DNA from 3 places in the Blastococcus sp. SYSU DS0973 genome. Region 1 is predicted to be linked to each of the others. Evidence: predicted binding sites of a transcription regulator. Region 1 holds the regulator's gene; each other region holds the start of a gene.
The links. The regulator LexA, encoded in region 1, represses DNA repair genes until DNA is damaged. The targets are predictions, from matches to a motif close to TCGAACANNTGTTCGA.
Positions count from the first base shown of each region.

Region 2: dnaB (replicative DNA helicase) is a predicted target of LexA. The motif match lies at 7,260-7,275, and genes of this name have one in related genera.
Region 3: ACI791_RS13505 (DUF222 domain-containing protein) is a predicted target of LexA. The motif match lies at 4,525-4,540, and genes of this name have one in related genera.

Region 1 covers NZ_JBJHAN010000005.1:233,756-243,838, forward strand. The annotation lists gene nrdR (transcriptional regulator NrdR) at 1-281, opposite strand, end outside; gene ACI791_RS11275 (LysM peptidoglycan-binding domain-containing protein) at 1,027-1,302, opposite strand; gene lexA (transcriptional repressor LexA) at 1,748-2,509, shown strand; gene ACI791_RS11285 (hypothetical protein) at 2,513-3,550, opposite strand; gene ACI791_RS11290 (phosphatase PAP2 family protein) at 3,525-4,244, opposite strand; gene hflX (GTPase HflX) at 4,295-5,758, opposite strand; gene ACI791_RS11300 (hypothetical protein) at 5,900-6,103, shown strand; gene dapF (diaminopimelate epimerase) at 6,108-6,980, opposite strand; gene miaA (tRNA (adenosine(37)-N6)-dimethylallyltransferase MiaA) at 6,977-7,882, opposite strand; gene ACI791_RS11315 (class III extradiol ring-cleavage dioxygenase family protein) at 8,047-8,772, opposite strand; gene ACI791_RS11320 (DUF349 domain-containing protein) at 8,813-10,083, shown strand, end outside.
Region 2 covers NZ_JBJHAN010000010.1:35,082-45,164, forward strand. The annotation lists gene ACI791_RS15570 (class I SAM-dependent methyltransferase) at 1-143, shown strand, start outside; gene ACI791_RS15575 (PucR family transcriptional regulator) at 223-1,437, opposite strand; gene ACI791_RS15580 (ferredoxin reductase) at 1,530-2,639, shown strand; gene ACI791_RS15585 (fatty acid desaturase family protein) at 2,666-3,865, shown strand; gene ACI791_RS15590 (hypothetical protein) at 4,106-5,602, opposite strand; gene dnaB (replicative DNA helicase) at 5,805-7,175, opposite strand; gene rplI (50S ribosomal protein L9) at 7,778-8,224, opposite strand; gene rpsR (30S ribosomal protein S18) at 8,236-8,472, opposite strand; gene ACI791_RS15610 (single-stranded DNA-binding protein) at 8,560-9,048, opposite strand; gene rpsF (30S ribosomal protein S6) at 9,051-9,341, opposite strand; gene ACI791_RS15620 (hypothetical protein) at 9,522-9,707, opposite strand.
Region 3 covers NZ_JBJHAN010000007.1:169,919-180,001, reverse strand. The annotation lists gene ACI791_RS13535 (bifunctional 3,4-dihydroxy-2-butanone-4-phosphate synthase/GTP cyclohydrolase II) at 1-1,107, opposite strand, end outside; gene ACI791_RS13530 (riboflavin synthase) at 1,104-1,727, opposite strand; gene ribD (bifunctional diaminohydroxyphosphoribosylaminopyrimidine deaminase/5-amino-6-(5-phosphoribosylamino)uracil reductase RibD) at 1,729-2,805, opposite strand; gene rpe (ribulose-phosphate 3-epimerase) at 2,802-3,473, opposite strand; gene ACI791_RS13515 (universal stress protein) at 3,582-4,211, shown strand; gene ACI791_RS13510 (hypothetical protein) at 4,331-4,474, shown strand; gene ACI791_RS13505 (DUF222 domain-containing protein) at 4,645-6,294, shown strand; gene ACI791_RS13500 (RsmB/NOP family class I SAM-dependent RNA methyltransferase) at 6,787-8,109, opposite strand; gene fmt (methionyl-tRNA formyltransferase) at 8,169-9,149, opposite strand; gene def (peptide deformylase) at 9,098-9,631, opposite strand; gene ACI791_RS13485 (hypothetical protein) at 9,628-9,888, opposite strand; gene ACI791_RS13480 (primosomal protein N') at 9,907-10,083, opposite strand, start outside.

The sequences.
Region 1 (10,083 bases):
GCGCGGATGGCGTCCTCCACCTGCTGGGCGAGCAGCTTGAGCTGGTCCTCGTCGACCGGACGGCCCTGGCAGGCCCGCCGGACGCCCGCGACCACCTTGCTGCGGTTGAAGGGCTCGCTCACGCCGTTGCGCTTGACGACGGCGAGCACCGCCTCTTCGACGGTGGTGAACCTCCGCCCGCACGCGGGGCAGGACCGGCGACGCCGGGTGGTGGCGCCCTCATCGGCCTCGCGCGAGTCGATCACCCGGCTGTCGGCGTTGTGGCAGAACGGGCATCGCACGGTGGTTCACCTCCTTCTTCCTACGCCCCCCACCGGCCGGTTGTGGACCCTCTTGGGGACATCCGGTGGATGCGCCGGGGAGAACCTGAGGACCAGCCTGTGGACGGGCTTACAGCCCTGTAACTACTAGATGTAGGGGAACCCTAGGGCGGGCCTCACAAGATGTGCAAGTGATCGTTTCCTCGGCGTGTTCCGCCCCGGCACTGCCGTGCGCACGCGGAACACCGGACCCCAGCAGTCACAGGACATGCCCGGCGTCTCGGACCAGCGGAAGGCTCGCGGTGGCGTCGGCACCGGCGGAGCGCCCGCCGCGAACTGCAGACCCCGCCCGCGCCACGGCCACGCGCTGCGTCGCGCGAGATGCCGCGACGACGGCCGCAGCGGGTGCGGCGACAGGCGGCTCGGGCAGCCGCACGGTCGACAGCTCGCTCCACGCCGTCGCCTCGGCGCCACCCACGACGACCCGCACGCACACCTGGCAGGTGCCCGAATCGACAGCCCGACAGCCCGACAGCCCGGCAGCCCCTGCACACCAGGCACCGACCTGGTGGACCTCGACGGCCTGGGGTCGGCGGGGCGGACACCGCGGCGCGGTTCTCCATGACGCTGGACTGCGACAGGCGGCGAGGGTGATGGCCAACACAGACGGCCGACGCTTCAACACGCACGGTCGACGAGCTCGTCGGGCCGGGCTGGGCACCTCTTGCCGCGGCCGGCGGAGTCCACCGGGCCCGGGGGAGCTGACTCAGGGCAGCCGCAGGACCTGCCCCGGCAGGATCGCCGAGCCGTCGAGGCCGTTCAACAGCTGGATGCCGTCGACGACCTCCCGCACGTCCCGCCCACCCGCCGCTGCGCTCGCGATCGACCACAGCGTGTCCCCCGGCTCGACGATGACCCTCGTCGTCCCCATCAGCTCCAGGCCGGCACCGTCCCCACCGAGCACCGCGGTCCCGAGCGCGACCACACAGAGGACCAGCAGCAGCGCGAGGGCGGCCACGAGCCGGCGACCGCGAGCGGTCAACCGGAGAGGTGGCAGCGCCGGTTTCCCCGGCCGCCCTGCGGCATGCCCCAGGGCTACGGCGGGACGGGCGCCGCGCGCCGACCGGCCCGCGGCCCCACCTCCGGCCGCCGGTGCGACCGCGTAGGCGCGCGGGACCGGCGGCAGCACGCGCAGGTGCCGCTCCGGCCGCCGCTCGAACCGCTCCCGCACCGCGCCGGGCGTCTCTCCGCGCACCGTCGCTGCCGCACTGCCGGCCATGGCTTCCCGCCCCTCACCTGGCCGGATCCCCCCGGCCCGAACGTGTGTTCGATTCGAACGCCTGTCCGATGTCTACCGCATCGGTCCGACAGAAGCGACGCGACACGGGCAACTTTCGAACACGTGTTTGAACTGACCGGCGATCGGCGCTACGGTCGCTACGACGACCAGGCTGATCAGCTGCGCGGGCAGCCGGCGAGGAGGACACGTGACGAACTCGAGCGGGACGTCCGGCGGCCGACGCGGGAGCCGGAGCGCCGCCCCGGAGACGGCCGACGCCTCGGCGTCGGTGCGCACCTTTCCGGACCGGACGGCCGACGGTGACGGACTCACCCAGCGGCAGCGCCGGGTGCTGGAGGTCATCCGCGACTCGATCGACCGTCGCGGCTATCCGCCCTCGGTGCGCGAGATCGGCGAGGCGGTCGGGCTGTCGTCGGCCTCCTCGGTCGCGCACCAGCTGTCGGTCCTCCAGAAGAAGGGCTGGCTGCGCCGCGACCCCAACCGGCCGCGCGCCCTCGACGTCCGGCTGCCCGGCGACGCAGGCCGCACCGCCGCCGTCGAGCCGCCCGTGGTCGGCGACGGCGAGCAGGCCTCGGCCCCGACGTACGTACCCCTGGTCGGGCGGATCGCCGCCGGTGGTCCCGTGCTCGCCGAGCAGGCGGTGGAGGACGTCTTCCCGCTCCCCCGCGAACTCGTCGGCGAGGGAACGGTGTTCATGCTCAAGGTGGCCGGTGACTCGATGGTCGAGGCGGCCATCTGCGACGGCGACTGGGTCGTCGTCCGCCAGCAGCCGACGGCCGAGAACGGGGAGATCGTGGCCGCCATGATCGACGGCGAAGCAACGGTCAAGACGTACAAGCGCCGCGACGGTCACGTGTGGCTGCTGCCGCACAACCCCGCCTACGAGCCCATCCCTGGCGACGAGGCCACCATCCTCGGCCGGGTCGTGTCGGTCCTGCGCAGGGTCTGACCGTCAGGGACGACGACGCAGGCGGCTGCCCAGCCAGACCACGAGGGTGGCGACGGCGGCAGCGATCAACGCGGCCGCGATCGGTGAGCGGTCCGAGCGCACCAGCTCCTCGAAGCCCGGCAGCGGGTCCGCGACCGGTGCCGCCGTCGCCGCGGGCGGTGCGCCGGCCGGGAGGGGTACCACGGTGACCGCGCTGGGCAGCCCCTCGCTGGCGACCACCAGCGCGCGCGAGTCGGCGGTGAAGCTGACCGCCTCGCCCTGCGGTGACTCCGGCAGGGCCACCCGCACCGGCTCGCCGGCCAGCGCGCCCGGGACGTCGGAGGCGGTCAGCGGCCACACGTAGGCGTCGGTGTAGGTGCGCAGCGCGACGGCGCTGCCGTCCGACGCGACCGCCCCACCGGTGATCATCAGCTGGCCGGCCCGGCCGACCGGCCCGCCGGGGGTGCCGGTCAGCGTCACGTTCACGGTGGCGACCCGTTCCATGGGCGCCGTTCCGCCGTCGGCGAGGTCACCGGCCGGCCGGTACACACCGCTGGAGCCCAGGACCTCCTTGGTCACCACGTACGGGGTTCCGTCCGGGGCCACCAGCAGCGCTTCGGCGTCGTGCGCGCCGTCGGGATAGGTCAGCCGGTGCAGCACGGTGCTGCCGTCGGGGCGGAGGACGTGCAGCGCGACGGTCGCGCGGTGGAGGCTGTTGTCCCCGGTGTCAGCGATCCAGACGCCGCCGTCCGGTCCGACCGCCAGATCCTCGGGGTCGTACGGGTCCACGGGGGCGGACCGGACGTCGATCACCGCGCACGCGCCGTCGAGCCCGTAGACGGCGACCTGGTCGCCGCCGTCGTTGAGCGCGAGCACCTGCTCGCCCACGGCGACGAGTCCCGAGACCTCGGCGAGGCGCGGATCGGTGATCGAGCACCGCACCGTGGGTGACGCGCCCCCGGCCTCGGCGATCCCGGGGACACCGAGCAGGACGCCGATCAGCGCGGTCGCCAGGACGAGCCGCCTGACGGCGCCGCTATCCGGTCCGGGCTGCTCGGGCACGGACGAAGCGTGACAGCACGAGCGCGTCCAGTGCATGAACCACGCCCAGCAGCACGATGCCCACAGCCGCTCCCACGACGGCGTCGGTGACCCAGTGGAAGTCCAGCGACACCATCGCCACACCGGTGGCGACCGGTCCGGCCACGCTCAGCCACCAGAACGTGCGCTGCACCGCCGGCGGCAGTCCGTACTCGACCGCCTGCCACCGGGCGACGCCCCACATGAGCACGGCGTTGGCCACGTGCCCGGAGGGGAAGGAAGCGCCGTCGGGGTGGAAGTAGTACGACCCCGGAAAGGCCGGGGCGGTACGACCGATGCCGTGCTTGATGGCGTAGACGCCGGCGGTGAGCACAGCGAGGGCGAGCGCGACCCGGGCGATCGGCAACCACGCCCGCCGCCGCCAGAAGAGGTAGCCGAGCAGACCGGCGAGCACCGCGAGGATGGTGACCCGCCCGCCGAGCTGGGTGACCAGCCAGACCACGGGGTAGCCCGCGGTGCCCCGCAGTCCCCAGTCACTGACGACCTCCGAGACCAGCAGGTCCAGCCGCTCCAGCGAGCCGTGGGTGAGCAGGTCGGCGGTCACGAGGACCGGGACGAGGACCGCTACGCCGACCAGCCACCACGGCGGCCGACCGGCCGAGACGACGGGCGCGGAACCGGGAATACCGGTCTCCCGCACCGCGCCCCTCGCCACGCCGCAACCGTACCGGGCCGTGACCGGATCGTGATCGATGCGGCCGGAGGTCAGGCGACCGGAGCCCCGAACTCCTCGAGTGCGGCCGCGAGCGCTCCGTCCACCCGGGCGGTGAGCCGGGTGCCGCCGCCCTCGTGCTGCTCGCTGAGGACCTCGCCGTCCCGGTGCACGCGGGCCACCAGGTCACCCCGCTCGTAGGGCACCAGCACGTCGACGTCGACGTCCGGGTGCGGCAGACGCTCGGCGACGAGCCGGCGCAGGGTGTCCATGCCGGCCCCGGTCCGGGCGGAGACCCAGACGGCGCCCGGCAGGGCCTGGCGGAGGGCGAGGATGTCCTCCTCGCTCATCGCGTCGACCTTGTTGACGACGATGACCTCCGGGACCGCCGACGCGTCGATCTCGTTCAACACGACGTGGACGGCGTCGATCTGGCCGAGCGGGTCGGGGTCGGAGCCGTCGACCACGTGCAGCAGCAGGTCGGCCGCGGCCACCTCCTCCAGGGTGGAGCGGAAGGCGTCCACCAGCTGGTGCGGCAGGTGGCGCACGAAACCGACGGTGTCGGTGAGCGTGTACTCCCGGCCGTCCGGCGACTGCGCACGGCGGACCGTCGGGTCCAGGGTCGCGAACAGCGCGTTCTCGACGAGCACGCCGGCGCCGGTGAGCTGGTTGAGCAGGCTCGACTTGCCGGCGTTGGTGTACCCGGCGATGGCCACGCTCGGGACGGCGTTGCGGCCGCGGCTGGACCGCTGGGTGGCCCGCGCGGTGGCCATGCCGGCGATCTCGCGGCGCAGCTTGCTCACCCGGGCGCGGATGCGCCGCCGGTCGGTCTCGATCTTCGTCTCGCCGGGACCACGGGTACCGATGCCGCCACCGCCGGCGACGCGACCACCGGCCTGACGGGAGAGCGACTCACCCCAGCCGCGCAGCCGCGGCAGCATGTACTGCATCTGCGCCAGCTCGACCTGGGCCTTGCCCTCCCGGCTGGTGGCGTGCTGGGCGAAGATGTCGAGGATCAGCGCCGTCCGGTCGACGACCTTGACCTTGAGGACCTTCTCCAGCTGGTTGAGCTGGCCGGGGGTGAGCTCACCGTCGCAGATCACGGTGTCGGCGCCGGTCGCGGCGACGATGTCGCGGATCTCGTTGGCCTTGCCCGAGCCGACGTAGGTGGCGGCGTCGGGCTTGTCGCGCCGCTGGCTGACCGCCTCGAGCACCTCGGAGCCCGCCGTCTCCGCCAGGGCGGCCAGTTCTGCCAGCGAGCGGTCGGCGTCGGCCTGCGTGCCCTCGGTCCAGACCCCGACGAGCACGACGCGCTCGAGTCGCAGCTGCCGGTACTCGACCTCGGTGACGTCGGCGAGCTCGGTGGAGAGCCCCGCGACACGGCGCAGCGCACCGCGCGCCTCCAGCGCGTAGGAGCCGGTGGTGTCGTCGGCCTCGTCCCGACGCCCGGCGGGCGCGGGGCGGGTGGTCCGGTCGGTCTGCTCGTCGACGGGCAGGGCATCGGGGGCGGTCGTCATCGTGTCCAGCGTGGCACGGTCCTGCGTGGAAAGCACCTGAGTTGTCATCGCCCGGTACAACGCATCGCCGCCCCTGATGCATCCCGACCGACGGCAGGGGTAGGGCCTGCGCGACGGACGTGACGCACGGAGGAGGAACCGATGAGCGAGAGCGGATCGAGCCGACTGGGTTCGAACAGCGAGCTGGACGACCCGGGCCGGGACCCCAAGGGCATCGGCGGCCCTCCGCGCAACCCGATGGGTGCGGGGGCGGACCAGGACAGCGGCCGGGGCGAGCCACCCACCCTTCCGGCCACCGACGACGATGCGATGGTCCCCGCGCCACCCGACGACGACCGCCGCTGACGGGTCAGGCCCGGAGCCACTCCGGGCACAGCGCGCCGGCCGACACCAGGACCGCCGGCCCGCTGAGGACCGTCGTCCCGGGGGTCACCTGCACCGTCAGGCGCCCCCCGGGCACGTCGACGACGACCGTGCCCTCGGTCGCCCCCTCGGCCCGCAGCGCCGCGTACGCCGCAGCGCAGGCCCCGGTGCCGCAGGACCGGGTCTCCCCGACACCGCGCTCGGACACCCGCAGCCGGACGTGCGCGCCCGGCTCGACGACGTTGACCAGCTCCACGTTCACGCCGTCGGGGAAGATCCCGGCGTCGACCACCGGCGTGCCGGTGAGGTCGAGGGTGTCCACGGGGACATCGGTCAGGCAGGCCAGGTGGGGATTGCCCATGGAGACCGCCACCCCTGGGAAGACGCGACCGTCCAGCCGGGCCTCCCCCTCGCCGAACGGGCGCGCCGGCCCCATGTCCACCCAGTAGCCGCCGTCGGCGGCGGCGCCGACCCGGCGGGGCCCGCCGCGGGTACCGACCAGCAGCCCGTCGGCGCAGGCCATCCGGTCCACGAGCCCCTCGCCGGCCAGCGCGTGCAGGAACAGCCGGATGCCGTTGCCGCACATCTCCGCGTACGAGCCGTCGGCGTTGCGGTGATCCATGAACCACTCACACCGGCCGAGGTCGTCGCCCAGCACGGCCGCGGCGTCGGGTACGTGGGCGCTGCGCACCAGCCGCAGGACGCCGTCACCGCCGAGGCCGGCCCGCCGCTCGCAGAGGCGCTGCACCATGGCGGCGTCCAGCCGGTCGTCCGGCCACACCGTGCCGTCGGGGTCGGGCAGCAGCACGAAGTCGTTCTCGGTGCCGTGCCCGATCAGCACGCGGGGCGAGGAGGTCACGCGCCGATCGTAGGCGCGGTGATCACCGCGGTGGCGGCGTCGGCCAGGTCCGGGCGCGCAGCGTCCAACCACGTGGTCGTGGCGTCGCGGCGGAACCACGAGCGCTGCCGGCGGACGAACCGGCGGGTGGTGGTGACGGTGCGCTCGCGCGCCTCGTCGGCGGAGAGCACGCCGTCGAACTGCGCCAGCACCTGGGCGTAGCCGAGGGCGCGGGAGGCCGTCGGCCCCTCGCGGAGCCCGTCGGCGGCCAGGGCCGCCACCTCGTCGACGAAGCCGGCGGCCCACATCCGGTCCACGCGGACCGCGACCCGCTCGTCCAGCTCAGCCGGCTCCCGGTCCAGGCCCAGGACGACCGCCGGGTAGTGCGGTCGCGGCTCGGGCAGCTCCGCCCGGAACGGGCCGCCGGTCAGCTCGATCACCTCCAGCGCGCGCACGATCCGGCGTCCGTTGCTGGGCAGCACGGCCGTCGCGGCCGCCGGGTCCAGCCCGGCCAGCCGGGCGTGCAGCGCCGCCGGGCCGACGGCGGCCAGCTCGGCCTCGAGCCGCGACCGGACCGCCGGGTCGGTACCGGGGAAGTCGAGCTCGTCCAGGACGGCGCGCACGTACAGCCCGGAGCCGCCGACGAGGAACGGCACGCTCCCCGTGGCGCGCAGCCGGTCGATCTCGGCCCGGGCGCGCTGCCGGTACTCGGCCACCGAGGCCGGCTCGCGCACGTGCCACAGGTCCAGCAGGTGGTGCGGCACTCCCCCGCGCTCGGCGACGTCGGGTTTCGCGGTGCCGATGTCCATGCCGCGGTAGAGCTGCATGGAGTCGGCGTTGACCACCTCTCCGCCCAGCCGCCGGACCAGCGCCACGGCCAGCGCCGTCTTGCCGGTCGCGGTGGGCCCGACGACCGCCACCACGGGCGGCCCGCTCAGGGCCACTGGCTCGCTGGCGCGGGGCGCCCCGCTCCTCGCTCGGAAGCCCAGGCCGTCTCTGCGGTCGGTCCGCGCCCCGCCCGTTCCTCGCTGCGATGCTCGCTCCCCGCCGGCGGCCGCCTCGCTGCGATGCGCACGCCCCGGTCCGCTCACGCCACCACCCAGTCGGCGACGAGGTAGCCCACGCCGAACGGGGCCGCGTCGTGATGCAGCCGCGCCGTGACGTGCCGACCGGTGAAGGCCGCGCCGACCGCGCGCCAGGTCGGCACCCCGGCGGCCAGCAGCCGCTCGCCCTCCGCCGGGTCCAGCGCCGCCAGCGCCGCGGCGTCCCCGGCGCCCAGGGCGGCGGCGACGGCACCGTCGAACGGCTCCGCCGCCGGGTCCAGGTACCCCGGCGCCTTGACGGTGCGCCGGGCGGAGCCGTCGCCCATCGCCAGCACGCCCACCGGCGCCGGCAGGTCCTGCAGCAGCCGGCCGAGATCGGCCGGCCGCACGCCCACCCGGGTACCGGCGAACGCGACCTCGTCGAGCAGCCAGGCGCCCACCGTGTGCGCCAGCGGCAGCCGGCGGCCGCCGGGCCGCACCCGGCCGTCGAACGGCAGCCCGGCGTCGACGCCGTACCCGTGGAGGTCCCCGCCGTCCCCCGGGCCGAACCGCTCGCCCGGCGCCGGCCCGGCACCCACGACGACCACCACGTCGGGGGCGGTCGTGAGGAGCGCGGTCACCGCATCCACGCAGGCCGAGCGCAGGGCGCGGGTCACCGCCGCCGGGCGTCCCTCCACCGACGGCAGCAGCAGCGGGGGACACGGGCAGAAGGCGACGGCGGCCGACGCACGGGACGTCCGGGCAGGAAGGCCGCCGGGAGTGATGGTCACGGCAGCAGTGTCGCCGATGGGACGTGGGAGACTGCCGGACGTGTCGAGCACGGACGACCCCGGCAACGGGGTGCAGCAGGCCGCTCCGCCGATTGCGGAGACCCCAGAGACCACCGCCCCCGAGGCGGCGCAGGAGACCGGCAGCCCCGACGCGGGAGCCCCCGCGGACGGCACGCCGGCCGCGCCCGCCCCTGCGGACGCGGCGCTCCCCGAACCCACCGGCGAGCCGGAACCGGCAGCTGCTGCGCCGCCGGCCCCCGCGCCGGGACCGCCGGCGGCACCGGTGGAGATCGTGGTGAGCGACCCCGCGCAGTGGGGCCGCGTCGACGAGCAGGGCACCGTCTTCGTGCGCACCGCCGACGGCGAGCGCGAGGTCGGGTCGTGGCAGGCCGGCGAGGCAGAGGCGGGGCTGGCCCACTACGGGCGGCGGTACGACGACCTCGCCACCGAGGTCTCCCTGCTCGAGGCCCGGCTCAAGGCCCACACCGGCAACCCCGCCGAGATCAGGGCCAAGGCACAGTCGCTGGCCGAGTCCATCCCGACCGCGGCCGCCGTCGGCGACCTCGAGGGGCTGGCCGCCCGCGCCCGCGCCATGGTGGAGACCGCCGAGTCCGCGGTCGCCGCGTACCGCGCCGAGAAGGCCGCCGCCCGCGCCGTCCAGGTGGCGCGCAAGGAGGCGCTCGCCGCCGAGGCCGAGCAGATCGCCGCCGAGTCGACGTCCTGGAAGGCCGCCGGTGACCGCCTCAAGGCGATCGTCGAGGAGTGGAAGACCATCCGCGGCATCGACCGCAAGACCGACGAGGCGCTGTGGTCGCGATTCGCGGCTGCCCGGGACGCGTTCGGCCGCCGGCGCGGCGCCCACTTCGCCCAGCTGGACGCCCAGCGCGGCGAGGCCCGCGCCGCCAAGCAGGAGCTGATCGCCGAGGCGCAGCGGCTGTCGACGTCGACCGAGTGGGGGCCCACCAGTGCGGCCATGCGCTCGCTGATGGACCGCTGGAAGGCGGTGCCCCGCACCGGCCGCGATGGTGACGACGACCTGTGGAAGCAGTTCCGCGCCGCGCAGGACGTCTTCTTCAACGCCCGCGCCGAGCAGGACAAGGCGCGCGACGCCGAGCAGGTCGCCAACCAGCGGGCCAAGGAGGAGCTGCTGGCCGAGGCGGAGAAGCTCGACCCGTCCACCGACCTGCGGGGCGCGCAGAACGCACTGCGCAAGATCCAGGAGCGCTACGACGCGATCGGGCACGTGCCGCGGGCCGTGATGCGCTCGCTCGAGGACCGGATGCAGGCCGTGGAGCAGCGGGTCCGGGGAGC
Region 2 (10,083 bases), on a different contig from region 1:
CGGGCCGCGGTTACGAGTTCGACGAGTTCCTCGCCGACGCAGGGGCGGCCGGCTGGGCACCGGACGTGCTGCTCTCCACCTGGGACCTGCGGCCGTTCACGCCCGAGTCGGACTTCCTGGTCGCCGTCCTCCGCCCCGTCTGACTCGCCCGCCCGCGGTCAGCGTGCGCCGCGCGGGCCGTCCGCCGGCGAACAGGTCGCCGGCTCCGCCCGGGCGTCGCCGTCACTGCTCGCCCGGCGTCGGCGGAGCCGCGGGCAACACGACGCCGAGGGCCACGGTGAGGTCCCGGACCGTCTGCGGGTCCTCCAGCCGCGGCCCGTAGAGCTGCCGCAGCTGCGTCATCCGGTAGCGGACGGTCTGCGGGTGCACGAAGAGGGCCGCGGCGACCTGCTCGCGCCGGCCGTGGTGCAGCAGCCAGGAGCGCAGGGTCTCGGTCAGCTTCTCGCGCGCGGTGTCCCCCACCGACTCCAGGGGCGCCAGCACCCGGGCCCGCAGGTCGGCCAGGGCGTCCTCGTCGGCGCGCACGACCAGCTCGGCCAGGCGGGCGTCGGTGTCCAGCGGCCCGCCGTCGCCCGGTGTCATCCCCAGGCGCAGCGCCCGCAGCGCCCGGCGGTACGACGCCTGGACGTTCCACCAGGGTCGCGCCGGCCCGACGACCGCCTCTCGGCCCCCGAGCCCGCGCAGCAGCGCCCCGCGGGCGGCACCCTCGGCGTCCGGCACGAGCAGCACGGCGAGATCCCCGGTCCGGTCCAGGTCGGGGACGTCCTCGGCGGCGACGAGCGTGCGCGGGTCGAGGGAGGCCATCGCGCCCCGGGTCCGGCCGTCCGGGAGCAGCACGGCCGTGAGGGTGCGCGGCGGGGTCCACTCGGCCCGCTGCGCCAGCGCCACCAGCTCCGTGTGCGGGCCGCCGGTGAGCAGCCCGTGCGCCAGGCGCTCGAGCATGCGCTGGCGGGCCCGGCCGCTGGACGCCAGCTCGTCGGCGTGGCCGGCGACGCTCGCGGCGGACAGCTGGTCGATGTAGGCGAAGACCAGCTCGGCGAACCGGGCGAGCGCCTCCGGCCCCAGACCGGCGGTGACCGCGGCGGCGCTCATGTCCCGCCAGGACACCCGGGCGCCGACCCGGTAGGCGGCCAGCAGCGCGTCCATCGAGCGCCCGCTGCGCGCCTCTCCCCTGCCGAGGGCGTACGCGGCCTCGACGACCGGCCCCCCGGGCGTGCCGGCGTCGGCGTTGCCGCCGGCCGCGGCCAGCTGGAGGAACCCACGGAGGGTCAGCTCGACAGCGGTGGAGATCTTGCGCCCCATCGGACCCAGGAACGCATCGGCGTAGCCGGGCACCGCGACGATGATCTCCTCGACCGCGCGCTCGGCCACCCTCGGCAGCTCGGTGCGCATCGCCTCCGCGACCGCTTCGGGGAAGGGCGCGGGGTCCGGTGTCATCTGACCTCCTTTGTCTTCGGTGAACAGAAGCTACCCGCCGATTCACGTCCGGAGCACAGGTATTTGACTGCCCGACTGGGAAAGCTATGTACATGACAGCAACCGCCCCCCGCCCCGCCGCGGCCCGTCCGCCGGCGCGGAGCGCGCTGCGCGACCGGGTGCTCAAGTTCGCCGAGCTCGTGACCACCCCGCTGCTGCCGGTCGACTACCTCGACCTGTTCGACCCGCTCCGCTCCGGTGCGGCCCTCCGCGGCCGGATCGAGGCCGTGCAGCGGGAGACCCGGGACGCCGCCAGCATCGTGATCCGCCCGGGTCGCGACTGGCTGCCGCACGTCCCGGGCCAGTACGTCCGCATCGGGATCGACATCGACGGCGTCCGCCAGTGGCGCGCCTACTCGATCACCTCGATCCTCGACCGCGCCGACGGCTGCTTCACCATCACGGTCAAGGCCATCCCCGACGGCAAGGTCAGCAACCACCTGGTGCACCGGGTCCGCCCCGGCACGATCATCCAGCTGGACCAGGCCACCGGGGAGTTCTGCCTCCCCGAGCAGCCGCCGGCGAAGGCGCTGTTCGTCACCGCCGGCTCCGGCATCACGCCGGTCATGGGCATCCTGCGCAACCACGCCGACCAGCTCACCGACACCGTGCTGGTCCACTCCTCGCCCACGGCCGAGGACGTCGTGTTCGGCGCCGAGCTGCGGCAGATGGCCGCCGAGGGCCGGATCCGGCTGATCGAGCAGCACACCGACAGCGCCGGGATGCTCGACGCCCGGTCCATCGCCGAGCTGGTGCCCGACCTGCACGAGCGCGCCACCTGGGCCTGCGGCCCCGTGGGCATGCTCGAAGCGCTGGAGGAGCACTGGGCCTCGGTCGGCATCGCCGACCGGCTGTACACCGAGCGCTTCCGCCCGCGGATCCTCGTGACCGGCGAGGGCGGCACGGTCAGCTTCACCGAGAGCGGGACCACCGTCGAGGCCGACGGCGCCACGCCGATCCTCGACGCCGCCGAGGAGGCCGGCGTCCTCATGCCCAGTGGCTGCCGGATGGGCATCTGCTACGGCTGCGTGCTCCCGCTGCGCGAGGGCGCCGTCCGTGACCTGCGCAACGGTGAGATCACCACCGCCGAGGACGTCGGTGACGGCGTCCTCATCCAGACCTGCGTCAGCGCCGCCGCCGGCGCCTGCGCCATCGACCACTGACCGCCTCGAGCCACAGGAGCCCGGACATGACCGTCATCCAGAAGAAGCCCGAGAACCCGATCGCCCACCTGTCCGCCGAGGACGTCGAGATGATCGGCAAGGAGCTCGACACCATCCGCCAGGAGATCCGCGACAGCCTGGGCGAGAGCGACGCGAAGTACATCCGCACCGTCATCGACGTGCAGCGCAAGCTCGAGCTGGGCAGCCGCGCCGTCCTCCTGTTCTCGAAGTTCCCGCCGGCGTGGCTGATCGGGACCGCCGGCCTGTCGGTCGCCAAGATCCTCGAGAACATGGAGATCGGGCACAACATTCTCCACGGCCAGTGGGACTGGATGCGCGACCCGAAGATCCACTCCACGACGTGGGAGTGGGACATGGCCAGCCCGGCCGAGCAGTGGAAGCACTCGCACAACGAGCTGCACCACACGTACACCAACGTGATCGGCAAGGACAACGACCTCGGCTACGGCATCATGCGCGTCGACGAGGACCAGCGCTGGCACCCGATGTACCTGGCGCAGCCGCTGTGGAACTTCATCAACGCCTGCTTCTTCGAGTACGGGATCGCCGCCTACGACCTCGAGCTGGGCAAGAACCTGGCCACGAAGAAGCGCCGCAACGACCCCAAGTTCCGGGCCGCCACCAAGCAGGTGCTGAAGAAGATCCGCAACCAGGCGGCCAAGGACTACGTCGTCCACCCGCTGCTCTCGGGCCCGTCGTTCCTGCCGACGCTGGCAGCCAACTTCACCGCCAACGTGGTGCGCAACCTCTGGTCGCACTCGGTGATCATGTGTGGGCACTTCCCCGAGGGCGTCGAGACCTTCGAGAAGACCTCGATCGACGGGGAGACCCGCGGCGAGTGGTACGTCCGCCAGATGCTCGGCTCGGCCAACATCTCGGGCAGCAAGGCCATGCACATCATGACCGGCAACCTGTCGCACCAGGTGGAGCACCACCTGTTCCCGGACATCCCGAGCAACCGCTACGCGGAGATCGCGCCGAAGGTGAAGGACATCTTCGACCGGTACGGCCTCACCTACCACTCCGCCCCGCTGTACAAGCAGGTCGCGAGCGCGTGGCACAAGGTCATCCGCCTGTCGCTGCCCAACGGCTGGCTGGCCGAGACGACGCCGAAGAACGCCCCGGCGCAGCTGGCCAAGCTGTACAAGATGACGACCGGCGGGCCCAAGGTCCGCCGCGCCCTGCAGCAGAAGGCCGCCGCCTGATCCAGCGGTAGCGCCGAACGGGAGAGGCCCAGGACCACGGTGGTCCTGGGCCTCTTCAGTTCGGCGCCGGGCCGGGCGGGAGGACGGCGACGAAGGGCAGGCGCTCGCCCTCGACGGGCGCCGGACCGTCGTCCCGGGTCGGCGTCTGGGTGACGGTGCCGTCGGGGGTGAGCCAGGACGGCGCCTGGTAGAGCCGAACACCGGAGCGGGCCGCGTGGTCTCCCGTGGACAGCCGCCGGCTCAGTACACCCTGCCGTTGCGCACCCGGAGGTCGCCGCCCGAGAAGCGCTGGGAGAACGATCCGTCGGTGAGCACGGAGGTATCCCACACCGGGTAGCCCAGCGGCCCGTTCTCCCAGCCGCGAGCAGCCCAGATGTCCCGGACGGGACCGAGGACGATGGAGGCCCGCGTCCCACCCCACCCGGTCACCGGGCCGGCCGCGTAGACGGATCCGCCCTGGAAGTGCTGCCCGCAGCCGCCGTCCCGCAGGCCGCAGAAGGTGTCGCTCGTCGGCAGGCCCAGCCGGCCGTGCTCCCAGCCCTGCCGGGCCCACGCCGTCTTGATCGATCCGAGGACGGTGAAAGTGCCGGTCCGCGTCTGGTAGACCGAACCGCCGTCGAAGTGCTGCCCGCACGCACCGTCGCGCAGGCCGCAGAAGGTGTCCGACGTCGGGCGCCCGAGGCTTCCGCGCTCCCAACCCTGCGCTCCCCACCGGTCGCGGATGGGGCCGAGGACGGTGAACGTTCCGGCCCGCGTCTGGTACACCGACCCGCCTTGGAAGTGCTGCCCGCGGACCCAGTCCAAGGCAGCCGCGGCGAACGGCTCGGAGGTCGGGTAGCCGAGCGCACCGTTCTCCCAGCCCTGACCCGCCCAGCGACCGACGACCTCCGACGCGACGACGCGGGCCCCCGATGACGGCGACCAGTAGACCGACCCGCCCTGGAAGTGCTGCCCGCAGCCGCCGTCGCGCAGGCCGCAGAAGGTGGACGTCGTGGGGTAGCCGAGCGCCCCGCGCTCCCAGCCCTGCCCCGCCCACCGGTTCCCGACGGGTCCGCGCACGGTCCGGGATCCCGTGGACGGGCTCCAGTAGACGGAGCCCCGCTGGAAGTGCTGCCCGCAGCCGCCGTCGCGCAGGCCGCAGAAGGTGGACGTCGTGGGGTAGCCGAGCGCCCCGCGCTCCCAGCCCTCGGCCGACCAACCAGCCCTGGTGACCTCGTCGACCCGCGCCGGTGCGGTGGTGGCCGAGCGGTAGATGGACCCGCGCTCGAAGTGCTGCCCGCAGCCGCCGCCGGGCAGGCCGCAGAAGGAGTCGGAGACGGGGTTGCCGATCGACTCCGGCACCGGCACGCCGGTCCCCCCACCGGCGCTCAGCCAGGCGTCGTGCAGGGCCTCATCGGTGAAGGCCCATGCCGCACTCGATCCGGAGAACCAGTAGATCGAGCCGTGCTCGAACGTCTGGAGGCAGTAGCTGAGGCCGCCGCACACCTTGACGTCGAGGGGAGCACCCAGGACGCCGGCGGAGCCGCCGAGGGCCGCGTACTTCGCCTCCACGAGATCACCGTCGATGCCCGGAATGCCGGCGGCTGCCGCCTCGGCCGGGGCGACGTCCCCGGCAGGCTCGCCTGCGCCCGGCGTCTCGGCGCCGGCCTGGCCGGTCCACAGCAGCGTCGCGGCGAGCGCGGCCGTGACCACCCCGGCGCGCAGCCGCCGCCTGCTCGTGCGTGCACGACCCGTCACGTCTTCCCCTTCTCTGACCTGCACCGACGCGGGCAGGCAGAAGCTACGGGGCACCGGCACCCAGACCCGCCGACGACACACCGCCACGCCGGCGCGCGGACCAGATCGGCCGGTCACCGGTTCACGTAAGTCGACCTGACGCCCACCCCGGGGCGCCGACCGCCGTCCGGCGCAGCGTCGGCCGCAGACGTTGCCGGGAGGGCTAGTTGGCCATGTCGACGAAGCGGCTGTAGTGGCCCTGGAAGGCGACCGTGACGTTGGCCGTCGGGCCGTTGCGGTGCTTGACCAGCATGATGTCGGCCTCACCGGCCCTCGGGGACTCCTTCTCGTACATGTCCTCGCGGTGGATCATCATGACCATGTCGGCGTCCTGCTCGATGGAGCCGGACTCACGGAGGTCCGACAGCATCGGCTTCTTGTCCTGGCGCTGTTCCGAGCCACGGTTCAGCTGCGACATCGCGATGACCGGGACCTCGATCTCCTTGGCCAGCAGCTTCAGGGCGCGAGAGAACTCCGAGACCTCCTGCTGACGGCTCTCGACCCGCTTGCCCGACGTCATCAGCTGCAGGTAGTCGATGACCACGAGCTTGAGGTCGTTGCGCTGCTTGAGCCGCCGGGCCTTGGCGCGGATCTCCATCATCGTCATGTTCGGCGAGTCGTCGATGTAGAGCGGGGCGTCGGCCACCTCACCCATGCGGCGCGCCAGCTTCGCCCAGTCCTCATCGGAGAGGGTGCCGGCGCGCATGTGGTGCAGCGGCACCTTCGCCTCGGCCGAGAGCAGACGCATGGTGATCTCGTGCTTGCTCATCTCGAGCGAGAAGATCACCGCCGGCATCTGGTGCCTGACCGTGGCCGAGCGGGCGATGTCCAAGCCCAGCGTGCTCTTGCCGACACCGGGTCGGGCCGCGATGACGACCATCTGCCCGGCCTGCAGGCCGTTGGTCAGCTCGTCGAGGTCACGGATGCCGGTGGGGACACCGCGCGCGGTGCCGCCCCGGGAGGCGATGGCGTCCAGCTCGTCCATCGTCGGCTGCAGGACGTCCTCGAGGCGCGCGTAGTCCTCGCTCATCCGCTTCTCGGTGACGTCGTAGATCTCCTGCTGGGCGCGGTCGACGATGTCGTCGACGTCCCCCTTGCCCCCGGCCGCGCCGTAGCCGAGCTGCACGACGCGGGTGCCGGCCTCGACCAGGCGCCGCAGCACGGCCTGCTCGGCGACGATCGCCGCGTAGTAGCCGGCGTTCGCGGCGGTCGGCGTCGAGGCGATGACCGTGTGCAGGTAGACGGCGCCGCCCATCTTGGACAGCTGGTCGGTGCGGTTGAGCTCCGCGGCGACGGTGATCGCGTCGGCGGGCTCACCGCGCCCGTAGAGATCCAGGATGCAGTCGAAGATCACCTGGTGCGCCGGACGGTAGAAGTCGTTGCCGTGCAAGACCTCCACGACGTCGGCGATCGCGTCCTTGCTCAGCAGCATGCCGCCGAGCACCGACTGCTCCGCCGCCACGTCCTGAGGCGGCTGCCGGTCGTACTCCGGCGCCGTCACGGACGGTCGGCTGAACTCGTCGGCCACCGCCACGGGGGTACCTCCATCTCCTTGCGGGCGCGCCCGCATGACCACTGCGCGCAGGGGAAGTACGCGAGCTCGGCGGGCGGCGCCGGACCGAACGTCGGTTCGATCAATGCCTACCGGAGGGGACCGACAGTTCGCCGTCCCCGTGGTGGCCGGAGAGGACGTTAGGAAGCCGCGGCGGGAGAGTCCACCACCGTTGTGCACGTCGATCTGCACAACTTGTGGACAAGTCGGTGGACGGAGGCGTGTCGACATGTGGAGGAGGCGGGGGACGGCGGGCTCCCCTCCGGGCGCGCACCCCGTGCGACCTGCACGCTTGCCGCCCACCGGGTGTGGACGGAAGAAACTTTTCGAGAAACTTCCGGCCGTCGCACCACGAGTCACAGCCTGCACCGGGCGGTCCCCGCGGCCGGGTGAGAGCATCGCCCGGCCTCCTGCGCGCTCCGGGAGCTCTGCTGCCGTTCCGCCGGGCACGCGGGAACCTCCCGGGTGGCCGCCACGCTCCTGGGGCCTTTGGAGGGCCGCGAACGCAACGAGGGGCGCCGGACAGGATGTCCGACGCCCCTCGTGGGCAGTGCAGCGACCCTCCGCGGGGGAGGGCCCCTTCCTTACTCGGCGACGACGTCGATCGTCAGCTGAGAGGTGACCTCGGGGTGCACCCGCACGGTGACGGTGTGCTGACCCGTGGTCTTGATGCTGCTGGGCAGCTCGATCCGGCGACGGTCGAGCGCCGGGCCGCCGGCCGCGGTGACCGCGGCGGCGACGTCGGCGGTGGTGACCCGGCCGAACAGGCGACCACCGTCACCGGCGCGCGCCGGCACCTGGACGGTCAGGCCGTTGATACGGCCGGCCAGGGCCTGCGCCTCCTCGTGGGAGGCCACCTCGCGGGCGGCACGCGCCCGGCGCAGGGACTCGACCTGCTTCTCGGCACCCCGGGTGGCCACGATGGCCAGCCCGCGGGGCAGGAGGTAGTTGCGGCCGTAGCCGCCCTTGACCTCGACGGTGTCGCCGGAGGACCCGAGACCGGTGACCTCCTGCGTGAGGATCAGCTTCATCGTGCTCATGATCAGCGCGCCGTCGAGGTGTAGGGCAGCAGCGCCATCTCACGGCTGTTCTTCACGGCCGTGGCGACGTCACGCTGGTGCTGGCTGCAGTTGCCGCTGACACGGCGGGCACGGATCTTGCCGCGGTCGGAGATGAACTTCCGCAGCAGCGTCGTGTCCTTGTAGTCGACGTAGGTCGCCTTGTCCTTGCAGAACTGGCAGACCTTCTTCTTGGGCTTGCGAACAGGGGGCTTGGGCACCTGGTTCTCCAGAATCGAACGGTTTGTGTGGCCCCGTCCAGAGGTCCACCGCGAGCTCGCGAGTGGTGAGGGGGACGGGGTCCTTGCTCAGAACGGCGGTTCGTCGGACGGCCCGGCAGGCGTCGACCACGGGTCGCTCGCCCCGCCGCCGCCACCACCGAAGCCGCCGCCGCCGCCACCGCCGAAGCCGCCGCCACCGCCGCCCTCACCGCGCGAGGCGCGGGTGACCTTGGCCGTGGCGTAGCGCAGCGACGGGCCGATCTCGTCGACCTCGAGCTCGACGACGGTGCGCTTCTCGCCTTCCTTCGTCTCGAACGAGCGCTGCTTCAGGCGGCCGCTGACGATGACGCGCGATCCGCGGGTCAGCGACTCGGCCACGTTCTCCGCGGCCTGACGCCAGACGTTGCAGCGGAGGAAGAGCGCCTCGCCGTCCTTCCACTCCTGCGACTGGCGGTCGAAGGTCCGGGGCGTCGAGGCCACGGTGAAGTTGGCGACGGCAGCTCCCGACGGCGTGAAGCGCAGCTCCGGATCGGCGGTCAGGTTGCCGATGACGGTGATGACGGTTTCGCCGGCCATGGTCAGTGGACCTCGGGCCGCATCAGCTTCGTGCGCAGGACCGACTCGTTCAGGTTCAGCTGCCGGTCGAGCTCGGAGACCGCAGCGGGCTCGGCATCGATGTCGATGACCGCGTAGATGCCCTCGGCCTGCTTGTTGATCTCGTAGGCCATGCGACGGCGGCCCCAGATGTCGACCTTGCCGACGTTGCCACCGGAGTTGGTGATGACGGTCAGGAACCGGTCGAGCGAGGGCGCGATCGTGCGCTCCTCCAGATCGGGGTCGAGAATGACCATCAGTTCGTAATGACGCACGGAGAACCCCACCTCCTCTGGTCTCAGCGGCTGCAGGGAATCTGCAGCAGGAGGGTCGTACACGCGTCGCGCGCCCCGGCTGGAGCCGGAACGCGCGGCTTCAGGCTACCAGCGCTGCGGATCCGGCCACCAGGCGCGGCCGCGGGGGACGACGACGGCCGTCGCGGTGACGCCTGGCGATCAGCGGGTCTCGCGCGCTGCCTGTGTGGTGCGGACGAGCGCCGGGGTGACGGCGGCCAGCGCGACGACGGCGGCGAGCGCGGCCGTCGGCAGGGTGACCGGGTCGGCCCCCGACACGGTGGCGACCTGGTCGGCCGTCTCCCCGTCCGGCCCGGAGGAGCCCAGACCGGCGAGCTGGCCGAACACCGGGACCGAGGCACCGTCGCAGGAGCCCGTGACGCCACCGGCACCGGTGCGGTCCGTGCTGCCGGTGCGGTCGGTGCTGCCGGAAGGCGAGCCGGGGACGACGGAGCGGGACGGGTCGAAGGCCGCGGCGGCCGAGCGGGTGCCCGGGGCGAGCTGCGCGGCACCCCGGCCGCGGTGTCGTAGGTGTACCGGCGGCCCGGGACGTCCTGCGGCGACGGAGCCGGCGCCACCTCGGGGCTCGGGGCCTGACCGGTCGGTGGGGGCGCCGGTGCGGCCGGGTCGGTGGGTGGCGGCGGGGTGCCCTGCGGCGCCTCGGGCAGCGCCAGCGGTGGGAGCGGCGGCAGGTTCGCGCCCGCGAGGTCGGGCAGCGGGAGGA
Region 3 (10,083 bases), on a different contig from region 1:
GAGCCCGGCGCGCTTGGCGGGGTTGTTGGTCAGCAGCCGCATGGTGTGCACACCGAGGTCGACCAGGATCTGCGCCCCGGTGCCGTAGTCCCGCGCGTCGGCGGGCAGGCCGAGGTCGAGGTTGGCGTCGACGGTGTCGACGCCCATGTCCTGCAGCTGGTAGGCCTGCAGCTTGTGCAGCAGGCCGATCCCCCGGCCCTCGTGCCCGCGGATGTAGAGCACGATGCCGCGGCCCTCGTGGGCGACGGCGGTGAGCGCCGCCTGCAGCTGGGGGCCGCAGTCGCAGCGCAGCGAGCCGAACACGTCGCCGGTGAGGCACTCGGAGTGCACGCGCACCAGCACGTCCTCGCCGTCGCCGATGTCGCCGTAGACGAAGGCGACGTGCTCGCGCTCGTCGTAGGAGCTCCGGTACCCGACGGCGGTGAAGGTGCCCGGGGCCAGCGGCACAATCGCCTCGGCCACCCGCTCGACCAGCTTGTCGAACCGCTTGCGGTAGGCGATCAGGTCGGCGATGGAGATCAGGCAGAGGTCGTGCTCGTCGGCGAAGACGCGCAGCTCCTCGCTGCGGGCCATGCCGGTCGGGTCCTTCTCGCTGACGATCTCGCAGAGGACGCCGGACGGGCGCAGCCCGGCCAGCACCGCGAGGTCGACGGACGCCTCGGTGTGCCCGGGGCGACGCAGCACCCCGCCGTCGCGGGCGCGCAGCGGCACCACGTGCCCGGGCCGGGCGAGGTCGGCCGAGGTGGTCTCGGCCGCGGCGAGGGTCCGGATGGTGTGGGCGCGGTCGGCGGCGGAGATGCCGGTGGTGACGCCCTCGCGGGCGTCCACGGTGACCGTGTAGGCGGTGCCGAGGCGGTCCTGGTTCACCCGGTGCATCGGGGGCAGGTCCAGCCGGTCGGCGTCGGCCTCGGTCACGGCCACGCAGACGTAGCCGGAGGTGTACCGGACCATGAACGCCACCAGCTCGGGGGTGGCGAGCTCGGCGGCGAAGATCAGGTCGCCCTCGTTCTCACGGTCCTCGTCGTCGATCACGACGACCGGCTTGCCGCTCTTGATCGCGGCGAGTGCGGCCTCGATGGAGTCCAGCCGGGTGCGGGGCTCGCTCATCGGCGGACCTCCAGCAGGCGTTCCACGTATTTGGCGATCACGTCGACCTCCAGGTTGACGGGCTCCCCCGTGGCGCGCGCGCCGAGCGTGGTCTCGCGGAGGGTGGTGGGGATGAGGCTGACCTCGAACCAGGGCTCGGGGACCGTGGCCGCGCTGACCGCGCTCACCGTGAGCGAGACGCCGTCGACGGCGATGGAGCCCTTCTCGACGACGTAGCGGGCCAGCCCAGCCGGCAGCGCGATGCGCACGACCTCCCAGTGCTCGCCCGGCGTGCGGGACACGATCCGACCCAGGCCGTCGACGTGGCCCTGCATCAGGTGCCCGCCGAGCCGGGTCTGCGGGCTGACCGCGCGCTCGAGGTTGACCGGCGCACCGTCGCTGACCGCGCCCAGACTGCTGCGGCGCAACGTCTCGGCCATGACGTCGGTGGTCCAGGTGCCGGCGCCGTCGGCGTCGGGCTCGACGCCGGTCACGGTGAGGCAGACGCCGTTGACCGCGATGGAGTCGCCCAGCGACACGTCGGTCAGGACGGTGCGGGCGCGGATCCGCAGGACGGCGGAGTCGCCCCGGTCCTCGCGAGCGGCCAGGGTGCCCACCTCTTCGACGATGCCGGTGAACACCTCAGCTCCCTCCGTCCGTGCCGTCCCCGCTGGTGCGGGGCACCCCACCAGTGTGCCGGGTGGGGTGCAACCGGATCTGCACGTCCCCGCCCAGGAGGGTGAGGTCGGCGATCGAGAAGGACAGCGCCGAGCCGATCCCGCTGATTCCCAGGTCGCCCACCAGCGAGGCGCCGGCCCCCAGCAGCTTCGGCGCGAGGTGCACGACGGCCTCGTCGACCAGCCCGGCGCGCAGGAAGGCCGCGGCGAGCGTGGGCCCGCCCTCGAGCAGCACCCGGCGGACGTCGCGGGCGAACAGCTCGGCCAGCAGCTCCGCCGGGTCCGCGGCCCGGCTCACGTGCGTCGGGGCAGTGTCGTCCAGCACCCGGGCGGTCGCCGGCAGCCGGTCCCGCCGGTCGACGACGACGCGCAGCGGCTGCCGCGCGGTGCCCCGGCCGTCGGCGTCGCGGACGGTGAGCTGCGGGTCGTCGGTCAGCGCGGTCCCGGACCCGACCACGATGGCCTCGCAGCCGCCCCGCAGCCGGTGCACCTCGGCCCGGGCCTCGGGGCCGGTGATCCAGCGGCTGCTCCCGTCGGCGGCGGCGACCCGCCCGTCCAGGGTCGCGGCGACCTTCCAGATCACGTACGGGCGCTGCTCCCGGACACCGGTCAGCCAGCCGGCCAGCGCTCCGCGCTCGGCCGCGTCCTGCTCGACGCCGAGGACGACGTCGACCCCGGCCGCGCGCAGGCGCTCCGCTCCCCCACCGGCCAGCTCGGTCGGCTCGGGCACGGCGACGACGACCCGGGCGATCCCGGCGCCGAGCAGCGCGTCGGCGCACGGCCCGGTCCGCCCGGTGTGCGCGCACGGTTCCAGCGTGACGACGGCGGTGCCGCCCCGGGCCCGCTCGCCGGCCTGCGCCAGCGCGGCGACCTCGGCATGCGGGCCGCCGGGCGGGGCGGTCGCCCCCTCCCCCGCCACGCTGCCGTCGGCGGCCAGGACCACGGCGCCCACCGCGGGGTTGGGGCTCGTCGTGCCGAGCACCGACGCGCCGAGGTCCCGAGCCCGGGCCATCGCCCGCAGCTCGACCGGGGAGACGCTCACCCGGGCATCGCCGCGGCGGCCTGCGCACGCAGGGCGGCGATCGCCGCCGCCGGGTCGTCGGCGCCGTAGACGGCCGATCCGGCGACGAACATGTCGACGCCGGCCTCCGCTGCCCGCTCGATGGTGTCGGGGTTGATGCCGCCGTCGATCTCCACGAGCAGGGTCAGTTCACCGGCGTCGACGAGCTCACGGGCCCGCCGCACCTTGGGCAGCACGTCGGCGATGAAGGACTGGCCGCCGAACCCGGGCTCGACGCTCATGACCAGGAGGGTGTCGAAGTCGGCCAGCACGTCCAGGTAGTCCTCGAGCGGCGTCCCCGGCTTGATCGCCAGGCCGGCCAGCGCCCCGGCAGCGCGCAGGTCACGGGCCACCGCACGCGGATCGGTGCAGGCCTCGGCGTGCACGGTCACGTTGCGGACGCCGACCGCGGCGTACGCCGGCGCCCACCGCTCGGGGTCCTCGATCATGAGGTGGCAGTCCAGTGGCACCGGGCTGACCCGCTGGATCGCCTCGACGACGGGCAGGCCGAGGGTGAGGTTCGGTACGAAGTGCGCGTCCATCACGTCGACGTGCAGCCAGTCGGCGTCGGCCACGCGCGCCACCTCGTCGGAGATGCGGGCGAAGTCCGCGGACAGCAGGCTGGGCGCGATCAACGGTTGCCGGGACACGTCCGCCGAGTCTAGGTGCGCAGGTCGGCAGAACCGGACCCGACCGCCGGGCGTCAGGCCAGCGGGGCGCGACCGCCGTCGACCCCGCGAGCACGGGAGGGGACACCCATGCCGACACCCGCCCTCGTCGCCCTCGTCATCATCCTCTGGGTGGCGATCGGCTGGAGCGCCGCCCTGTTCCTCGGCCGCCGGGGCCACCGCGATCCGCAGTGGTACTTCCTCGGCGCCGTCCTGGGCCCGTTCTTCGTGCCGATGGCCGTCGAACGGGGCCGGCGCGAGCACCGGGTCGTCGAGCGCACGCCCCGAGCCGACGGAACCCCACCGCCGGCCGGCGGGGCGGTCACGGCCGTGGTGGGCGTCGACGGGTCCGCCGAGTCCGACCGCGCCCTGAGGGATGCCGCCGCGCTGCTCACCGGTGCGGGCACCCGCGTGGTGCTGGTCATGGTGATCGACCCCGACGTCGTCGAGTTCGCCGACGACACCGAACGGGACCGGTGCCGCGCGCTGCTGACCGACCGGGCGAGCTGGTTCTCCGGGGCCTCGCCGGTGGTGGCGCTCGTGAGCGGGCAACCCGCCGGGGCGCTGCTCGACGTCGCCGAGCAGGAGGGCGCCGACGTCCTCGTCGTGGGCCGCCGCGGCCGGGGCCTGTCGCACCGGGTGCTGGGCAGCGTCGCCGAGCACGTCACCCACCACGCCCGTGTGCCGGTACTGCTCGCCGGGCCCGCGGAGCACACCTGATCCCGTTGCGGCTCCGCCTCCTGGTCGTCGGCGGGGTCGTGGCCCTCCTCGTCTGGTGGCGCCGCCGCGTCACGTGGGCACGTCGGTGGCTCGCCCACCCACCCGGACCGCCTCGCGTGGTGGCACTGCCCGACCGGGTGGAACGCCGGGTCACCCGGCCCAGCACGGCGCTCCCGGCGATGACCGCCTCGCTGGTGATCGGACTGCCGGCCGGTCTGGTGATCGGGCTGCTGGCCGGGCTGGTGGCCGGGCTGACGGGCTGAGCCGGGGTCGCGCACGCGGGGCGGAGAAGTGTCGGACCCCGCCGGTAGCGTCGCTCGTGTGTTCGAAGGCGGCAGGTTCGGGGTCGGCCTGACGGTCGACGTCCTGGACGTGCCGTCGTGGCCGGCGGAGCTGGTGCCGGCCGGGGCCGTGGCCCGCCCGACCCGCCTGGGTGAGGCGATGCCGGTCGCGGCCCGCACCGATCGCCGAGATCGCGCTGGAGCTGCAGCGGATCCAGCAGGCGGAGTCGGCGCTGGCCGCGTACCGCGCCGAGCTGATCTGCGAGCTGGCGGCCCGCCGGCCGGACACCACGGACCGGCAGCTCGGGAAGCCGGGGGCTGCGTCGCCGGACTGGCTGCCGGGCCCGGGGAACCCACCGTCAGCGGGGGTGAGCGAGTTCTTCGCCGACGAGCTGGCGATGGTGCTGAACTGCTCGCGAGCCGAGGCGACCACGCAGGCGGAGCTGTCGACGACGCTGGTCGAGCACCTGCCCGCCACCTGGGCCGCGCTGGCCGACAGCGCGCTGGGATGGCCGCGAGCGCGGGCGGTTGCCGCTGAGCTGTCCGGGCCGGTGCGGGAGCTGGCGCCGCAGGTGATCGCGGCGGTGGAGGCCGCGGTCCTGCCCGGCGCCCCCGAGCTGCCGGTGACCCGGGTGCGGGCCGCGGTGCGCCGGGAACTACTGCACCACGACGCCGCGGCCGCCGAGCGGCGGCGCAGGCAGGCGGAGCGCTGCGCCGACGTCGTGGTGCACCCGGCGCCCGATGGGATGGCCGAGTTGTCGGTGTTCCTGCCGCAGCCGATGGCCGTGGCGATCCGAGAGACCGTCGACCGCTACGGGCGGATGGCCAAGGACGATGGAGATCCCCGCCCGATCGGGCAGTTGCGGGTGTCCGCGCTGGGTGACCTGGTGCTGCGCCCCTGGGACACCAGCCGGCTACCGGTCACCGCGCACCTGGACGTGCTCGCCCCGGTCGGCGCCCTGTTCGCCGCAGCCACCGGCCACGACACCTGCCCGGTCGGCCACCAGCTCCCCCACCACGCCGATGCCGCGCCGGTGCCCGGGGACCCGTCGGTGTCCGGCGGCCCGGCCTCCGCCGCGTCCTGCCGCCAGGTCGCGCCGGCGGAGGTCGAGGGGCAGCCGATCACCGCCGCCCAGCTGCGGGCGCTCCTCGAAGGGCTTGACGCGCTGTGCCCCGGCGGTCTGCAGGCGCCGACCGGCGGCAGCCTGGGCATCTCGCTGCTGGACCCGGCCACCGGCGTCCTCCGTGCCACGGCCACCCGCGGCGAGCTGGCCCGGTCGGTGCGCCGCGGCTGCCCGGCCCACCCCGGCGCCGACTGCGCGTGCCCGGTCCTCGGCCCGCCGGCACCGTCCCACCGCTACCGACCCTCAGCCGTTCAGCACCGCTTCACCAGGAGCCGCGACCGCGGTTGCCGCCACCCCGGCTGCGGCAACCGCGCCGGCTGGGCCGACCTGGACCACGTGCTGCCCCACGCCGACGGCGGGGCCACCGCCTGCGAGAACCTGTGCTGCCTGTGCCCGCCACCATCGGCTCAAGACGTTCGCTCCCGGCTGGCGTTTCGCCATGACGCCCGACGGCCTCCTGAGGTGACCACACCGAGCGGCGTCGCCCGCACGACCCGCCCACCCGACATGGCCGCCACCACTCCCGACGGCGCCACCCGCACGACCCGCCCACCCGACATGGCCGCGACCGGTCCGCCGCCTTCCGGGCCACCACTACCGGCTCGGCCCCCCGGCCACTCTCCTGTGGACCACTCACCCCCGCCGGCCACGGAGGACGGCGACCCGGCCCCGTTCTGAGACCCGCGCGCGGGAGCCAGCGTCCCGTCGGCACGTGCCGTGGCCGTCGGCACGCGTGGGGTGCCACGGGCGGGACGGGCGTTCCACTCCGGCCAGGAGAGATCCCGGCCCATGAACCGGGCTGTCCGGGCAACGACCACACCTGGGCCAGCCAGCGGGGCGCGAACTGGCCCATCGCCCGCTCGACCGGGCTGACGACCAGCCGATCGACGACGCACCACGACACCCGGCCCCGACGTCCCCGTCTTGGTCGGCGGATCGAGGTCGTCGCGGTCCTGATCCCCGGTCATGTGCGCCGGCGGCCATCCCCAGGCGTGCCCGTAGAGGAACTACAGCCGCTCGCGGGAGCCCATGACGGCCGGGGTAGTCGATCGCGGCGTCCGCGGTGCCCCTCGGGCGCAGGTGCGTCCCGCTGGGCAGCTCGGATGCGCACCGGGTGAGCGAGGCCGTCGGCCAGCCGGCAGGTCATCCGCGGCCGCAGGGGCGGGCGGATCAGCCGGTGCGGCGGAGCAACGCCATGAACATCGCGTCGGTTCCGTGCCGGTGGGGCCAGAGCTGCCCGTGGTCACCCCGGCCGATGCCCGGGACCTCGGGGAACAGCGGAGCCACCGGAAGCACCTCGACGTCGTCGCGCGCGGCCACGGCGTCGACCACCGCGACCGTCTCGGCGGTGTGCGGCGAGCAGGTCACGTAGGCGACCACCCCGCCGATCCGCACCGAGCGCAGGGCACTGTCCAGCAGCGCCGTTTGGAGCTCCGCCAGGGGTGCGACGTCCTCGGCCGTGCGGCGCCAGCGCACCTCGGGACGGCGGCGCAGCGCCCCCAGCCCGGTGCACGGCGCGTCCAGCAGCACCCGGTCGAAGGACCCCGGCGCCCACGGCGGCTGGGTGCCGTCGGCGGCCAGCACCTCGACGTCGTCCTCGTCGCGCAACGCCTGGGCGACCAGCTCCGCCCGGTGCGGAGCTCGGTCGGCCGCGGTCAGCCGCACCCCGTCGGGCCGGGTGACCGCGAGCAGCCCGGCCTTGCCGCCGGGCCCCGCGCACATGTCCAGCCACGCGCTCTCCGGCCCTTCCAGCGGCGCCCGGGCCAGCAGGAGGGCCGCGAGCTGGCTGCCCTCGTCCTGCACGGCCGCGCGGCCGGAGCGCACCGACGCCAGCCGGCCGGGATCTCCCCCGTCCAGGCGCACGGCGAAGGGCGACCAGGGCCCGGGATGCCCACCCGACTCCTCGATGAGGGCCTCGCGCTCCATGCGCCGGGCGACCAGGTGCACCTCCGGCGCGACGTCGTCAGCCAGCAGCGCGGACTCGAGCTCGGCGTCGTCGCCGAGCGCGTCCCGCCAGGCGTCGACGATCCACCCCGGGTGGTCGGTGGCCAGCGCCAGCAGCTCGTCGCCCTCGGCGCCGAGCGCGGCCAGCCAGGCGGCCCGGTCACCGCCGGCGGCGACCTTGCGCAGCACCGCGTTGACCAAGCCGGAGGCGCCGGTGCCGACGATCGCCCGGGTGAGGTCGACGGTGGTGTCCACGGCCGCGTGCGAGGGCACCCGGAGGTCGATGATCTGGTACGCCCCGAGCCGCAGCAGGTCGAGCACCCGCGGGTCCAGCTCCGCCAGCGGCCGCGACACCAGCCCGGTCAGGACGGCGTCGAGCGTGCCCTGCGCCCGCAGGGCGCCGTAGGCCAGCTGGGTGGTGAACCCGGCGTCCCGCTCGTCGAGCTGCCGCTCCCGCAGGAGCTGCGGCAGCAGCAGGTTGGCGAACGCCTCGCGGGAGGAGACGGCGTCCAGGACGTCGTAGGCGGTGAGCCGGGCGCCGTCGAGCACCGGCCGCCGGGTCGCCGGGTGACGGCGCCGGCCCGGACCGCCCTTCCGAGGCGGGCGGGTCACTCGCCGCCCAGCCGCTCGCCCGGGGCGGGTCGGGCACCGCGGGCCCAGTCCGCGGCCGGCAGCATCCGCTTGCCCGCGGGCTGAACCTGGTCCAGCAGGACCGGGCCGTTGCCCGTGCCCACGAGGACGCGCCCGGCGTCGGCCAGCAGCTCTCCCGGGGCCAGCGGCGGCCCGTCCGGCACCGGTCCGACGGGGCCCAGCCGCATCCGCTCGCCCCGCCAGGTCGTCCACGCGCCGGGCGCCGGCGTCACGCCCCGGACCCGCCGGTCGACGACGTGCGCGGGTAGCGCCCAGTCCACCCGGGCGTCGGCGGTCTCGACCTTGGGCGCCAGGCTGACGCCGTCCACCGGCTGTGGCCGGGGCTCGAGCGCGCCGGCGGCGATGCCGTCCAGCGTGGCCACGAGCAGCCCGGCGCCGCTGACCGCCAGCCGGTCGAGGAGATCCCCGGCGGTGTCCCGGGGGCCGATGGCCTCGGTGAGGGTGCCGTACACCGGGCCGGTGTCGAGGCCGGCCTCCAGGAGGAACGTCGAGGCGCCGGTCAGCTCGTCGCCGGCCATGATCGCGTGCTGCACCGGTGCGGCGCCCCGCCAGGCCGGGAGCAGCGAGAAGTGCAGGTTGACCCAACCGTGCCGCGGCAGGTCGAGGGCCGCCTGCGGCACCAGCGCGCCGTAGGCGACCACCGGCACGCAGTCGACCGCGAGGCCGGCCAGCTGCTCGAGGAACTCCGGCTCGCGGGGCGAGCGCGGCTGCAGGACGGGGATGCCGGCGTCGTCGGCGCGCTCGGCCACCGGGGAGCGGCTCACCTTCCGGCCGCGCCCGGAGCGGGCGTCCGGGCGGGTCAGCACGGCGACGACCTCGTGGTCGGAGGCGAGCAGCGCGTCGAGGGACGGGACGGCGGGCGCCGGAGTGCCGGCGAACAGGAGCTTCAGTGCGGGCTCACCTTCACGACGGGGAGGTAGCTGCCGTAGCCGGCCCACTCGGCGGCCTGGATCTCGGCGAGCGCGGCGACACGGTCGGCCTCGGCGAGCCGGTCGACGAAGAGGACGCCGTCGAGGTGGTCGGTCTCGTGCTGGATGGCGCGGGCGAGCAGCTCGGAGCCCTCGACGCGCACCGGGTCGCCGTGCACGTTCCAGCCGGAGGCGACCACATGGAGGTGCCGGCGGCAGTCGTAGCGCAGGTCGGGGATGGACAGGCAGCCCTCCGGGCCGTCCTGCACCTCCTCGCCGACCGCGGCGACGTCCGGGTTGACCAGGTGGCCGACCTCGCCGTCGACGTACCAGGTGAACACCCGCAGGCCGACGCCGATCTGGGGGGCCGCGAGCCCGGCGCCCCCGGCCGCCTGCATGGTCTCGGTCAGGTCGGTGACGAGCTGCCGGAGCTCCTCGTCGAAGTCGACGACCGGCGCCGCGGGCCGGTGCAGCACCGGGTCGCCGTACAGCCGGATGGGGGTGACACTCACCCGACGATCGTATGCGGCCCCCGTGCAGGGTCCCGCAGCGAGCGTGCGAGCGGTGGGTGCAGCCGAGCACCACGCCCCGAACGCCGCACGCCGCGCGCCGCGCGCCGGTCGACCGCGTCGCGGTAGGCCCGCCGCGACTGCTGGCGCACGCGCTCGTCGTAGGCGACCCGGTGCACGAGGTCGCGGTCCCCCTCCCCGGGGACCAGGACCTCCAGGCCGGCGGCCGCCAGCCGCCCACCCATCACCCGCTTGACCAATCTGTCCGGACAGTACGGCTAGACGAGCGTGAGCGGATCCAGCTGCACCCGCACGTGGTCGGGCACCTTGCGCGCGCTGCGCACTCCCTGCACCTCTGCCAGGGCGTGCGCCAGCGCCGCGCCCTGGGTGCGCGGCACCCGCACCAGGTAGCGCTCCCGGTCCCCCTCCTGCCCCGGACGGGGCGGCTCCGGGAC